One region of the Streptomyces sp. NBC_00016 genome, then DNA from elsewhere that is predicted to be linked to it. Evidence: riboswitches for the same ligand, from Rfam matches in the RefSeq annotation. Region 1 holds a riboswitch; the other holds the start of a gene.
What was found. A riboswitch is a leader RNA that binds a small molecule or an ion and turns the genes downstream of it on or off. The one in region 1 is predicted to bind thiamine pyrophosphate.

Region 1 (7,329 bases):
GCGCTCCCCGTGTGCACGACCACGCCCAGGGCGCCGATCTCCCGCCCGCGGCGCAGCGAGTGCCGCATCGACTCCACCGACCTCTCGGCCGTCGCCTCGGTGTGCGAGCCGAAGTTGATCAGGTACGGCGCGTGTACGTAGGCCGGGACCGACTGCGCCGCGCACGCCTCCCGGAAGGCCTCGTCCTGTCGCGGGTTGCCGACCGGAGTGGCCCAGCCGCGCGGGTTGGCGACGAAGACCTGGACCGTCTCGGCGTCGAGGTCGTGCGCGTACGACATGCCCACGTCGTGCAGACCGCCGGCCACGGGGACGTGACCGCCGATGGGGTTGCGGGAGGGGAGAGGGGCTGGAGAACTCACCCGTTCAGGGTGTCATGCCCCGCGCACCGCCCCGGCACCGCCCGGTCACCGGATGGTGATCGTGATCGTCGATCCCTTGGGCGCCGTGTCGCCGCCGTCCACGGACTGGCTCTTCACGGTGTCGCCGAAGAGCCCGAGCAGCCCCCGGTCCTCCTCGACCTCGAACCCGGACTGCTCCAGGAGTGACTTGGCGTCGTCGACGCTCGCGCCGACCACGTCCGGGACCTCGACCATCTCCGGTCCCTTGGACAGCGTCAGTGTCACCGTGTCGCCCTCGGCGGCCTCGGTGCCCTCCTCCGGGGTCTGTGTGGCGACCCGGCCCTTGTCGAACTCGGAGTTGACCTGCTCGGTGGCGACCTTCACCTTCAGACCGGCCTCCTCCAGCTCGGCCCTGGCGTCGTCCACGGCATCGCCGGTGACGTCCGGGATGGCGACCGGGGCGCCCTTGCTGACCACGATCGACACCGCCGTGCCCGCGCGGCGCTTCGTGCCCGCCTCCGGGTCGGTGCTGATCACGAAGCCCTTGATGACGTCCTCGCTGAACTCCTGGGTGACCAGACCCGGCTCCAGGCCGTCCGTCTTCAGCAGCTCCTCGGCCTTGTCCTGCCGGGAGCCCGTCACATCCGGCACCTTCACGATCTCCGGGCCGTCGGAGACGGTGAGCGTCACGGAGTCGTGCTTGCGGATCCGGGCGCCCGGATCGGGGTCGGTGTCCATGACGGTGCCGCGCTTCACGGTGTCGCTGTGCTGGTGCCGCACCTTGCCGACCTCGAGGCCGGCGGCCTCCAGCCGGGTCCTGGCCTCCGCCTCCTTCTGCGTCAGCACCGCGGGGACCTTGGTGAACTGGCCGGAGTTGATGTACCAGACACCGGCGCCCACGCCGAACACCAGCAGGACGGCGGCGACGAGCGCGAGCACCCCGCGCCGGGGCCGTGCGGTCCGGCGCCGGGGCGGCAGGGGCGGCCCGCTCTGGAAGCGAGAGGTGCGGTTGAGCGGGTCCTCGCCGTCGGCGGGGTCGTCGTCGTTGACGGGCAGCGGACGGGGCACGGTGAGCGAGCGCGGGATCACGCTCGTCCTGTCCTCGGCGTTGTCGTGCCCTGCGGAGACGGCCTGCGGCGGCACCGCGTCCAGCTGGTCCACGCTGAGCGGAGCACGCGCCTCCCGTACCAGCCCGAGCAGCGCGACGGCGTCGTACGGCCGGACGTCGGGGGTGCGGGCGGTGGCCGACGCCACGAGCTCGTCCAGCTCGAAGGCCATCCCGGGGACGAGGGCCGACGGCGGCGGGACGTCCTCGTGGAGGTGCTTGTAGAGCACGATCGCGGGGGAGTCGCCGTCGTGAGGTTTCTCACCGGTGAGCATCTCGTAGAGCACCACCCCGCACGCGTACACGTCGACGCGGGGGTCGGCGGCGCCGGGCTGCTCGATCTGCTCGGGGGCGAGATAGGCGACGGTGCCGAGCACGGCTCCCGTGGTGCTGGTCACGGTGTCGACGGACCGCACCAGCCCGAAGTCCGCGACCTTGACCCGCCCGTCGTCCCCTATGAGGACGTTCTCGGGCTTCATGTCCCGGTGCACGAACCCGGCCCGGTGCGCGGCGCCGAGCGCGGCCAGCACGGGCTCCAGGATGTCGAGCGCGGCCCGCGGCTGGAGCGCCCCGCGCTCGCGCAGCACGTCGCGCAGCGTGCATCCGGCGATGTACTCCATGGCGAGATAGACGTACGACCCATCGGCACCCTGATCGAACACCTGAACGACATTCGGGTGGGCGAGCCGGGCGACCGACTTCGCCTCCCGGATGAACCGCTCGACGAACGCCCCGTCGGCGGCGAGCGCCGGGTGCATCACCTTGAGCGCGAGCACGCGGTCCAGGCGGGTGTCCACGGCCCGGTAGACCGTGGCCATCCCGCCGACCGCGATCCGCGCCTCTACGCGATACCGGCCGTCGAGCAGCTGCCCGACCAGAGGGTCCTGAAGGGTCGTGTCCACGCAGGTGAGTGTACGAGCCGCCGCTGACACCTCCGCCGGTTCCACCGCGATCGCAGCGCGACTGGAGCCGACCTGTGACGCAACCCACGGGTCCCGCGACTCCCGTATCCGGAGACCGGACGGTAGCGCGGCGGAGGTCAGAACGCGGGGCGCTCGGGGTCCAGCACGGCCCGGCCCTCCACGGGCGAGGACGCCTCCGCGAAGTAGCGGGGCGGGATCCGTCCGGCGAGCCGGGCCAGCCTTCCCGCCTCGACGCCGGCCCGCATGGCCGACGCCATCCGCTCGGGGTCGCGCGCCCGCGTCACCGCCGACGCCAGCATCACCCCGGCGCACCCCAGCTCCATCGCCAGCGCCACGTCCGAGGCGGTGCCCGCCCCCGCGTCCAGGATCACCGGCACACGCGCGTGCTCGACGATCAGCCGGAAGTTGTGCGGGTTGCGAATGCCCAGCCCGGAGCCGATCGGCGAGCCCAGCGGCATCACCGCCGCGCATCCCACGTCCTCCAGCTTCCTGGCCAGCACCGGATCGTCGTTCGTGTACGGCAGCACCGTGAACCCGTCGTCCACCAGCGTCTCCGCCGCCTCCAGCAGCTCGATCGGGTCCGGCAGCAGCGTGCGCTCGTCGGCGACGACCTCCAGCTTGATCAGATCGGTGCCCAGCGCCTCCCGCGCGAGCCGGGCCGTCAGCACGGCCTCCCCGGCGGTGAAACAGCCCGCCGTGTTCGGCAGCACCCGGATACCGAGCCGCTCCAGCACCGACAGCACGGAACCGTGCACCGAGGGGTCCACCCGGCGCATCGCGACCGTCGTCAGCTCGGTCCCGGACGCCACCAGCGCCCGCTCCAGCACCTCCAGGCTGGGCGCACCCCCCGTGCCCATGATCAGACGGGACGAGAAGGACCTGCCTGCGAGGACGAAGGGATCGTCGGCCATGGCTCAGCCCCCCTGGACCGCGGTGAGGACTTCCACCCGGTCACCGTCGCGCAGCGCCGTGGACGGCCACTGCGCGCGCGGGACGACGGTCTCGTTGAGCGCGGCGGCCACTCCGGAGGGCGCCGGCGTCAGGGACCGTACGACGCTGTCGAGGGCCGTACCGGCGGCGAACTCGCGCCGCTCTCCGTTCACCGAGACCTGCACGGGGGCGTTCTCCCGGGCGTTCCCCCGGGCGTTCTCCTGGGCGTTCATGCGGGCTGCTCCGAGAGTGCGGCGGCGCCGAAGCGCCGGGGCGTGAAGGGACGGGCCTCGTCCGGGAGCTCCCCGGTGGCCAGGGCGTGCGCCATCGCGTCACCCGTCACCGGCGTCAGCAGCACGCCGTTGCGGTAGTGGCCGGTGGCCAGCAGCAACCCCGCCAGCGCCGTCGGCCCGAGCAGCGGCGCGTTGTCCGGGGACCCGGGCCGCAGCCCCGCGCGCGTCTCCGTGAGCGGCAGCTCGGTGATCCCGGGGACCAGCTCATGGGCGTCGCGCAGCAACTCGTACACGCCCCCCGCCGTCACCGTGGTGTCCCAGCCCAGCTCCTCGCTGGTGGCGCCCACGACCAGCTCGCCGTTCTCCCGGGGGACCAGATAGACCTGGCTGCCGCGCACCACGGCCCGCACGGTCCGGCTCAGGAACGGCGCGTACCGCGGCGGCACGGTCAGCCGCAGCACCTGGCCCTTCACCGGCCGTACGGGGGGCAGCACGTCCTGCGGCACCCCCGCGAGCCGACCGCTCAGGCTGCCGCCGGCGAGCACCACCTGCCCCGCCTCCAGGGCCGTACCGTCCGGCGTGACGACCCCCGTGGCACGCTCGCCCACGACGGACAGCCGCTCGGCCCGTACGCGGTGGAAGGCCACCCCGGCCCGCTCGCACGCGGCCACCAGCGCCGCGGTCAGCCGCCGCGGGTCGATCTGGTGGTCGCCGTCGACCCGCAGCCCGCCCCGCGCCCCGGGCGCCAGCAGCGGCTCCAGGCGCCGGCACTCCCGCCCGGACAGCCACTCCGACTCCAGCCCCGACTGCTGCTGAAGTGCGTGCAGTTCGCGCAGATGGGCGCGGTCGTCGGAGTCCAGCGCGACCGCGAGCGTGCCGCAGCGCCGGTAGCCGAGGTCGTGCCCGGTCAGCTCCGTCAGCTCGGCCGCGAACTCCGGATAGCGGCGGGCGGAGGCCAGGTTGAGGCCGAGCAGGGTCTGCTCGCCGTGGTGCAGTTCCGTGACGGCGGCCAGCATCCCGGCCGCCACCTGGGCGGCCCCGCCGCCCGGTGCCGGGTCGACCACCGCCGTGGCGAAGCCGCGCTGCGCGGCCCGCCAGGCCGTGACCAGCCCGATGATCCCGCCCCCGATGACGAGGACGTCTGACGTACGTGGAGACGACATGGGCGTCCAGCCCCTCCCTTCGCCGGCATGACCCGGATCAGGTTCGACGGTCGGAGGCCGCCAGCCTCCCTCTCAGCCCGGTGCGTCCGGACTCCCGCGTGTGCTCTAGGTTGGCCACCCTAGCCCGTGGTCCGGCGCCTCTGTAAGGGAGCCTTTCGTCATGCCCCGCTCGTTGGACGGCCTCGTCCTCGCGCCCGTCGCCGACCAGGCCCCGGGCCAGGTCGGCACCCGAACCCGCTTCACGTACCACGAGCGCGGCGGCGAGATCTGGGCGGAGTACGCGGGCGGTGACGTCGTACGCGGGCATCTGGTGGGTACCCGGGAAGGGGACCGGCTCGACTTCCGGTACGTACAGCTCAAGCACGACGGGACGACGTCCTCGGGGCACTGCGTCTCGACGGTCGTGGAGCTTGGCGACGGACGGGTGCGGCTCGAGGAGAGCTGGGCGTGGGAGTCGCAGGAGGGCAGCGGCACCAGCGTTGTGGAGCAGGTCACGGCGCACGACGGCTGACTGACGATTCGTCAGCCGCCTAAGGTGATCAGGTGAGCGAGCAGAGGCAGGAAGAAGGCGGTCCGTCCGGGCGGCGCGTGGTGGTCGTCGGCGCGGGCATGGCCGGGGTGCAGACCGCCGTGGCCCTACGTGAACAGGGCTTCGACGGCAGGGTGACGCTGATCGGCGCGGAGCCCCACCAGCCCTACGACCGGCCCCCGCTGTCCAAGGCCGTCCTGCTCGGCAACGCCGAGGGCTCCGCCTTCGACGTCGACTTCGAGGGCCTCGGCATCGAGCTGGTGCTAGGCCGCGAGGTCGGCGGCCTTCGCCCCGCCGACCACGAGCTGGACACCGAGGCCGGGCCCGTCCCCTACGACGTCCTCGTCCTCGCCACCGGCGCCGAACCGATCCGGCTGCCCGGCGCCGAGGGCGTGCCCGGCGTGCACCTGCTGCGCACCCTGGACGACGCCGAACGGCTGCGGCCCGTACTCGCCCGGCAGCACGACATCGTGGTCGTCGGCGCCGGCTGGATCGGCGCCGAGTTCGCCACGGCCGCGCGGGAGGCCGGCTGCGCGGTCACCGTCGTCGAGGCCGCCGGCCGGCCGCTGGCCGGGGCCCTGCCCGCCGAGGTCGCCGCCCCGATGGCCGCCTGGTACGCCGACAGCGGCATCGAGCTGCGCACCCACGCGCGCGTGGAGCGCGTCGAGCCAGGTGCGGTCGTCCTGGAAGACGGCTCCCGGCTGCCCGCAGGCGCCGTCGTGGTGGGCATCGGCGCCCGCCCCGCCACCGCATGGCTGGCCGGCTCCGGCGTCGCGCTCGGCGCCCACCGTGAGGTCGTGGCCGACGTCCATCTGCGGACCTCCGTGCCCGATGTGTACGCGGTCGGCGACTGCGCCTCCTTCCCTTCGGGGCGGTACGGCGAGCGGCTCCTCGTGCATCACTGGGACAACGCCCTCCAGGGACCGCGCACGGTCGCGACGAACATCGTCGGCGCCGCCACCGACGAACCCCTGGCCGTCTACGACCCCGTCCCGTACTTCTGGTCCGAGCAGTTCGGCCGCTTCGTCCAGTACGCCGGACACCACGCCGACGCCGACCGCGTGCTGTGGCGCGGCGACCCGTCGGGACCCGCCTGGTCGGTGTGCTGGCTGCGCGGGGACCGGCTGGTCGCCCTGCTGGCCGTGGGCCGGGCACGCGACCTCGCCCAGGGCAAGCGGCTGATCCAGGCGGGCACACCCATGAACCCCCGGCTCCTCACGGACCCGGCGAGGCCTTTGAAGGCGGCGACGGCGGCGGCCTGAGCACCTGGTCGGACCGGCCCGGTTTCCGACTGTCAGCGGCAGATGGCAGGCTTGTTCCCGTGACCGAGATTGACGCAAAGACCGATGCTCTCGTCCCCGCCTGGCTCACCGTGCCCGACATCGCGGAGATGCTCGATGTCGACGTGATCCGCGTCCGGCAGCTGATCAAGGACGGACAGCTCATCGCCGTACGCCGAGGCGAGAACCGCGCGCTGCACATCCCCGCCGCCTTCATCGACGAGGACAAGGTGGTGAAGGGCCTGGTCGGGACCCTGACCCTGCTGCGGGACGACGGCTTCAAGGACGAAGAGATGCTCGAGTGGCTCTTCACCCCCGACCCGAGCCTGCCCGGCACCCCCGCGCAGGCCCTGAGTGAGAATCGCGGCACGGAGGTGAAGCGCCGCGCCCAGGCGCTCGCCGTCTGACCCGCGTATTCGGACCGACACACGCGGCGTACGGGGGCGCCCGCTCCCGTACGCCACCGCACTGGGGGGACCTTCGTATGCCCGACACCGCCCGCACCGGCCTGGCCGGCGCCCTGCTGTACCTCTGCACGGACGCCCGCACCCGCCAGGGGGACCTCCCGGAGTTCCTGGACGCGGTCCTCGCGGGCGGTGTCGACATCGTCCAGCTGCGCGACAAGGGCATCGAGGCGGCCGAGGAACTGGAGCACCTCGAGGTGTTCGCCGACGCCTGCGCCCGGCACGGCAAGCTGCTCGCGGTCAACGACCGCGCGGACGTCGCCCATGCGGCCGCCGCCGACGTGCTCCACCTCGGCCAGGGCGACCTGCCGGTCCCCGCGGCCCGCGCGATCCTCGGCGACGAGGTCCTCGTCGGCCGCTCCAC
Region 2 (7,329 bases), 4.0 Mb from region 1:
GGCGAGCAGGCCTGAGTCAGGCCGTAGGCCGTACGGGCGCCAGGTCGTCCGTACGGCCCTAGGGACGAAGTGACGGCGGGGGGTGCCGAGCGCACCGCCCGCCGTTCACCCACAGCCCCCAGATCTTCGAGACTTCGAACTCCGAGAGAGATTCACAGATCATGGCGAACTACACCGCCGCTGACGTCAAGAAGCTCCGTGAGCTCACCGGCGCCGGCATGATGGACTGCAAGAAGGCGCTGGACGAGGCCGAGGGCAGCGTCGACAAGGCCGTCGAGGCGCTCCGGATCAAGGGCCAGAAGGGCGTCGCCAAGCGTGAGGGCCGCTCCGCCGAGAACGGCGCCGTGGTCTCGATCATCGCCGACGACAACTCCTCCGGCGTCCTCGTCGAGCTGAAGTGCGAGACGGACTTCGTCGCCAAGGGTGACAAGTTCCAGGCCGTCGCCAACGCGATCGCCGAGCACGTCGCCAAGACCTCCCCGGCCGACCTCGAGACGCTGCTCGCGTCCGAGATCGAGGCCGGCAAGACCGTCCAGGCGTTCGTGGACGAGGCCAACGCCAACCTCGGCGAGAAGATCGTGCTGGACCGCTTCGCGCAGTTCACCGACGGCTTCGTGACCGCGTACATGCACCGCACGATGCCCGACCTGCCCCCGCAGATCGGTGTTCTCGTCGAGCTGGACAAGCCGAACGCCGACGTTGCGAAGGGCATCGCCCAGCACATCGCCGCCTTCGCGCCGAAGTACCTCTCCAAGGAGGACGTGCCGGCCGAGGTCGTCGAGTCCGAGCGTCGCGTCGCCGAGGAGACCACCCGCGCCGAGGGCAAGCCCGAGGCCGCCCTGCCGAAGATCGTCGAGGGTCGCGTCAACGGCTTCTTCAAGGACGCCACGCTGCTCGGCCAGCCGTACGCGCTGGACAACAAGAAGTCCGTCCAGAAGGTCCTGGACGAGGCCGGTGTCACCCTGAAGCGCTTCACGCGCATCAAGGTCGGCATCTGAGTCCGTGCCGCGATCGACGCTCCGGCCCGATAGGGTCGGACGCAGTCGTCCGGTACGCCGTCACGCGTGTGCGTGACGGACGACAGCAGATCTGACGAGGAGGCCATTGCCGCGCACGGGTTGGAACACCCCACCGGCAATGGCCTTCTTCGCATGTGCACCACGTGAAAGAGGCGGGATCTCCCATGACCACCAAGGCCCAGAAGAGCGACGACGGCAAACTACGCGGCCGGTTCATGCTGAAGCTGTCCGGGGAGGCATTCTCCGGTGGCGGGGGCCTGGGCGTGGACCCCGACGTGGTGCACAAGATCGCCCGTGAGATCGCCGCCGTCGTCCGTGACGGTGCCGAGATCGCGGTCGTGATCGGCGGCGGCAACTTCTTCCGCGGCGCGGAACTCCAGCAGCGCGGCATGGACCGTGCCCGCTCGGACTACATGGGCATGCTCGGCACGGTCATGAACTGCCTCGCCCTCCAGGACTTCCTGGAGAAGGAGGGCATCGACAGCCGCGTCCAGACCGCCATCACCATGGGCCAGGTCGCCGAGCCGTACATCCCGCTGCGCGCCGTGCGGCACCTGGAGAAGGGCCGCGTGGTCATCTTCGGTGCCGGTATGGGCATGCCGTACTTCTCCACCGACACCACCGCCGCCCAGCGCGCCCTGGAGATCGACGCCGAGGCGCTGCTGATGGGCAAGAACGGCGTGGACGGCGTCTACGACTCCGACCCGAAGACCAACCCGGCGGCCGTCAAGTTCGACGCCCTCGGCTACGGCGAGGTCATCACCCGCGACCTGAAGGTCGCCGACATGACCGCGATCACGCTGTGCCGCGACAACAAGCTCCCGATCCTCGTCTTCGAGCTTCTGACCGAGGGCAATATCGCTCGCGCCGTCAAGGGTGAGAAGATCGGCACGCTTGTGGGTGAGCAAGGCAGCCGGTCCTGACCGGTAGAACCCCGTAGAACCCCGGTTCCGTACGACAACACCTGACCGGGGGACGGACCCTGGCCGGGGGATGGACAATGTCCTGCCGGTCGGGAACCGTGCAGGAAGAAGACGCGACGCAGCCGGCCGCCGCCTCCGCAAGGAACCGCAGCCGGGCCTACTCAAGACACGCAGGAGCAAGTGGTGATCGAAGAGACCCTCCTCGAGGCCGAGGAGAAGATGGAGAAGGCCGTCGTGGTCGCCAAGGAGGACTTCGCCGCGATCCGCACCGGCCGTGCGCACCCGGCGATGTTCAACAAGATCGTTGCCGACTACTACGGCGCACCGACGCCGATCAACCAGCTGGCTTCGTTCTCCGTGCCGGAGCCGCGCATGGCGGTCGTGACCCCGTTCGACAAGACCGCGCTGCGCAACATCGAGCAGGCGATCCGCGACTCCGACCTGGGCGTCAACCCGAGCAACGACGGCAACATCATCCGAGTGGTGTTCCCCGAGCTGACCGAGGAGCGCCGCCGCGACTACATCAAGGTCGCCAAGGGCAAGGGTGAGGACGCCAAGGTGTCCATCCGCGCGGTCCGCCGCAAGGCCAAGGACGCGATCGACAAGCTGATCAAGGACGGAGAGGTCGGCGAGGACGAGGGCCGCCGTGCGGAGAAGGAGCTCGACGACACCACCGCGAAGTACGTCGCCCAGGTGGACGAGCTCCTGAAGCACAAGGAAGCGGAGCTGCTCGAGGTCTGATGAACGACTCTTCCTGGGGCTCACCGCCACACGCCGGGTCGCGGGCCGGGTACTGGGGGCCCGTCGACCAGGGGCCTGTCCAGGGGGCCGCCCCGGCGGGTCCCGCGTACGATGCGCCTGAGGCGCAGCAGACTCGCCCCATGCCCATCGTCCCCGACGTACCCGCGCGCGGCGGAAACCAGGATGACGACCGGGGGGCCGCTCGGCCGGGCGGCCCCTTGTTCCCGGACCGGCCCTACGGCAACCAGCCGTACGGCGACGCCGCCCACGGCCACGACACACCGTCGGCACAGCCCCACGCGGCGGTGCCGCAGAATCCGGAGCCCATGCCCGACGCCTCTCACCCGGCGCCCGCACCCCAGAAGAAGAGTGCGGGCCGAGACCTGGGCGCGGCCATAGGGGTCGGGGTCGGGCTCGGTGTGGTGATCATCGCGTCGCTGTTCGTCGTCAAGGCCGTGTTCATCGGCGTGATAGCGGTCGCCGTCGTCGTCGGCCTGTGGGAGCTGACCAGCAGGCTGCAGGAGCGCAAGGGCATCAAGGCGCCGCTCGTGCCGCTCGCGGTCGGCGGTGCGGCGATGGTCGTCGCCGGATACGTCCGGGGTCCCGAGGGTGCCTGGGTCGCCATGGCCCTCACCGCGCTCGCGGTGCTGGTCTGGCGGATGACGGAACCGCCCGAGGGCTACCTGAAGGACGTCACCGCCGGCGTCTTCGCGGCCTTCTACGTCCCGTTCCTGGCCACGTTCGTCGCCCTGATGCTCACCGCCGACGACGGAGCGTTCCGCGTCATGATGTTCCTGGTCCTGACGGTCGTCAGCGACACGGGCGCGTACGCCGTCGGCTGGCGCTTCGGCAAGACCAAGCTCGCTCCGCGCATCAGCCCGGGCAAGACCCGCGAGGGCCTGCTCGGCGCGGTGTCGTTCGCGATGGTCGCCGGCGCGCTGCTGATGCAGTTCGTGATCGACGACGGCACCTGGTGGCAGGGTCTGCTGCTCGGCCTCGCCGTCGCGGCCAGCGCCACGCTCGGCGACCTCGGCGAGTCGATGATCAAGCGGGACCTGGGCATCAAGGACATGGGCACGCTGCTCCCGGGCCACGGGGGCATCATGGACCGCCTGGACTCGCTGCTGCCCACGGCTCCCGTGGTGTGGCTGATGCTCGTCCTGTTCGTGGGTTCCGGCTGACCCGCACCGCGCGACCGGCTCGTACGGGCCCTCTCCCTGTGCTTCGGGGAGGGGGCCCGTCGCCGTATGACCTGGCAGTTCTCCGCGCCCGGCCGCCGACGACCACGCCGCACGGCTCGCAGCCGGGGCCACGCATTCGATCTGAGACACTGGAGGGGTTATGCCTGCACCCGGAGAACTCACTTTCGTCGCCCCCCGCGGAGCCAAGAAGCCGCCGCGGCATCTCGCCGACCTCTCGCCCGCCGAGCGGAAGGAGGTCGTGGCGGAGATCGGGGAGAAGCCGTTCCGTGCCAAGCAGTTGTCGCAGCACTACTTCGCGCGTTACGCGCACGACCCGGCGGAGTGGACCGACATCCCCGCCGGTGCTCGCGAGAAGCTGCGTGAGGCGCTGCTGCCGGACCTGATGTCGGTCGTGCGGCATCTGTCGACGGACCAGGGGACCACCCGTAAGACCCTGTGGCGGCTGTTCGACGGCACGCTCGTGGAGTCGGTGCTGATGCGCTACCCGGACCGGGTGACGATGTGCATCAGCTCGCAGGCCGGGTGCGGGATGAACTGCCCGTTCTGCGCGACCGGACAGGCGGGCCTCGACCGCAACCTGTCCACCGCCGAGATCGTGCACCAGATCGTCGACGGGATGCGGGCGCTGCGGGACGGGGATGTCCCGGGCGGTCCCGCGCGGCTGTCCAACATCGTCTTCATGGGGATGGGCGAGCCTCTCGCCAACTACAAGCGGGTCGTCGGCGCCATCCGCGCGCTCACCGACCCGGCTCCGGACGGGCTCGGGATCTCGCAGCGGGGCATCACCGTGTCGACGGTCGGGCTGGTGCCGGCCATCCACCGGTTCTCCGACGAGGGCTTCAAGTGCCGGCTCGCGATCTCCCTGCACGCGCCGGACGACGAGCTGCGCGACACCCTCGTCCCCGTGAACACACGGTGGAAGGTGCGCGAGGTGCTGGACGCCGGGTTCGAGTACACCGAGCGGTCCGGGCGCCGGCTGTCCATCGAGTACGCGCTGATCCGCGACATCAACGACCAGGCCTGGCGTGGTGACCGGCTGGGGAGGCTGCTGCGCGGCAAGCCCGTGCACGTCAACCTCATCCCGCTCAACCCGACCCCGGGCTCGAAGTGGACGGCATCCCGGCCCGAGGACGAGAAGGCGTTCGTCGAGGCGATCGCCGCGCACGGGGTGCCGGTCACGGTGCGGGACACCCGTGGCCAGGAGATCGACGGGGCGTGCGGTCAGCTCGCGGCCACCGAGCGGTAGTCTGACCCCGGTATCAGGTACGACGTATCGGGTATCAGTACGTCCGTATCAGTACATCTTCATATTCCGACAGGGGAGCGCCACAGCGCTGAGAGTGCGGGAGAGTCCGCAGACCCTCTGAACCTTGCCCAGGTCATTCTGGGTAGGAAGTTCGGTCATCACTCAAGCTGTTGCGCCCTGCCCGGGCACCGGCGGAACCTTCCGCGGGTGCCCGGGCAGGGCCGCGTCTCTTCCTGGTCAACCCCAGGAGGAAATCCAGTGCACACCAGGACGTTCGTGGCCGCGGCCGTCGGCCTCGGCCTCGTCACGCTGTCCGCCTGCGGATCGTCGGACGACGACGGTTCGGCGGCGGAGTCCAGGACCGTCACCCTCGTCAGCCACGACTCGTGGGCCGTCTCCAAGAACGTGCTCGCGGACTTCGAGAAGAGTTCCGGCTACCAGGTGAAGGTCCTCAAGGACGGCGACGCCGGTCAGGCCGTCAACAAGGCCATCCTCACCAAGGACAACCCGCAGGGCGACGTCTTCTTCGGCGTCGACAACACGCTCCTGTCGCGCGCCCTCGACAACGGGCTGTTCCAGTCGTACGAGGCGAAGGGCGCGGACCAGGTCCTGCCCGCGTACCGGGCCGACCAGAAGAAGCACCGGGTCACGCCCGTCGACACCGGTGACATCTGCGTCAACTACGACAAGGCGTACTTCAGCGCGCACAAGCTGACCCCGCCCGCCTCCTTCGACGACCTCCTGAAGCCCGCGTACAAGAACCTGCTGGTCACCGAGAACGCCGCCACCTCCTCGCCCGGCCTCGGCTTCCTGCTGGGCACGGCGGCCGAGTACGGCGACGACGGCTGGGCGGACTACTGGAAGAAGCTGAAGGCCAACGGCGTGAAGGTGGTCGACGGCTGGGAGCAGGCCTACAACGAGGAGTTCTCCGGCTCCGCGGGCGGAAAGAAGGCGGGGGCCGACCGGCCGCTCGTCGTCTCGTACGCCTCCTCGCCGCCCGCCGAGGTGATCTACGGCGACCCCAAGCCGACCACCGCCCCGACCGGTGTCTCCACCGGCACCTGCTTCCGCCAGGTCGAGTACGCGGGTCTGCTGAGCAACGCAGCCAACCCCGAGGGCGGCAAGGCGCTCCTCGACTTCCTGCTCACCAAGGAGTTCCAGCAGGACATGCCGCTCAACATGTTCGTCTACCCGGTGCGGGAGGGGGCCGCGGTGCCGGCGGAGTTCACGAAGTACGGCCCGCAGGCCAAGGACCCCGAGACGCTGGACCCGGCGAAGATCGCCGACAACCGTGACGACTGGGTCAAGTCATGGACCTCGCTCGTACTGAAGTGACCGGGCGCGCGGCCCGCGCGGGGAACGCGGCGCGGCTCGGACTCATGGCCGTGCCCGTCGCGTTCTTCGCGGTCTTCTTCGCCTACCCGGTCGCCGCGATCGTCGCCCGGGGGCTCGGCTCCGACGGGGGCTGGCGCTTCGGGCGGCTGTGGGACGTGCTCGCGCAGGCCGACATCCGGCACGTCCTGTGGTTCACCACCTGGCAGGCGCTGGCCTCCACCGCGCTGACGCTCCTGGTCGCGCTGCCCGCCGCGTATGTCTTCGCCCGCCTGGAGTTCCCGGGCAAGCAGGTGCTGCGCGCCGTCGTCACCGTCCCGTTCGTGCTGCCGACGGTCGTCGTCGGCACGGCGTTCCTGGCGCTCGTCGGGCGCGGTGGACTGCTCGACGACCTGTGGGGCGTACGGCTGGACACCACGGTGTGGGCGATCCTGCTGGCGCACGTCTTCTTCAACTACGCGGTCGTCGTACGGACGGTGGGGGGATTGTGGTCGCAGCTCGACCCGCGGCAGGAGGAGGCGGCGCGGATGCTCGGTGCGTCCCGCCTGACGGCGTGGCGCACGGTCACCCTGCCCGCCCTGGGGCCCGCGGTCGCGGCCGCCGCGCTGATGGTCTTCCTCTTCACCTTCACCTCCTTCGGCGTGGTGCAGATCCTCGGCGGCCCCACCTTCTCCACCCTCGAGGTGGAGATCTACCGGCAGACCTCCGAGATCTTCGACCTGTCCACGGCCGCCGTCCTCACGATCGTCCAGTTCCTGGCCGTCGGCGCGATCCTCGCGGTGCACGCCCGGACCGTACGCAGGCGCGAGACCGCGCTGCGGCTGGTGGACGCGTCGGTGACGGCGCGGCGGCCGCGCGGCGCCGGG

Region 2: it holds a riboswitch for thiamine pyrophosphate, as region 1 does, so the genes downstream of both, OG933_RS13605 (thiamine ABC transporter substrate-binding protein) here and thiO (glycine oxidase ThiO) in region 1, are expected to answer to the same signal.

What each region holds. Positions count from the first base shown of each region.
Region 1 is NZ_CP108304.1:7,149,823-7,157,151, forward strand. It holds gene OG933_RS31535 (deoxyribonuclease IV) at 1-359, opposite strand, end outside; gene pknB (Stk1 family PASTA domain-containing Ser/Thr kinase) at 405-2,345, opposite strand; gene OG933_RS31545 (thiazole synthase) at 2,483-3,277, opposite strand; gene thiS (sulfur carrier protein ThiS) at 3,281-3,481, opposite strand; gene thiO (glycine oxidase ThiO) at 3,526-4,692, opposite strand; TPP riboswitch at 4,690-4,800, opposite strand; gene OG933_RS31560 (hypothetical protein) at 4,853-5,203, shown strand; gene OG933_RS31565 (NAD(P)/FAD-dependent oxidoreductase) at 5,236-6,483, shown strand; gene OG933_RS31570 (Rv2175c family DNA-binding protein) at 6,543-6,908, shown strand; gene thiE (thiamine phosphate synthase) at 6,986-7,329, shown strand, end outside.
Region 2 is NZ_CP108304.1:3,120,323-3,127,651, reverse strand. It holds gene rpsB (30S ribosomal protein S2) at 1-15, shown strand, start outside; gene tsf (translation elongation factor Ts) at 162-998, shown strand; gene pyrH (UMP kinase) at 1,184-1,942, shown strand; gene frr (ribosome recycling factor) at 2,126-2,683, shown strand; gene OG933_RS13615 (phosphatidate cytidylyltransferase) at 2,683-3,864, shown strand; gene rlmN (23S rRNA (adenine(2503)-C(2))-methyltransferase RlmN) at 4,025-5,131, shown strand; TPP riboswitch at 5,193-5,298, shown strand; gene OG933_RS13605 (thiamine ABC transporter substrate-binding protein) at 5,390-6,466, shown strand; gene OG933_RS13600 (ABC transporter permease) at 6,442-7,329, shown strand, end outside.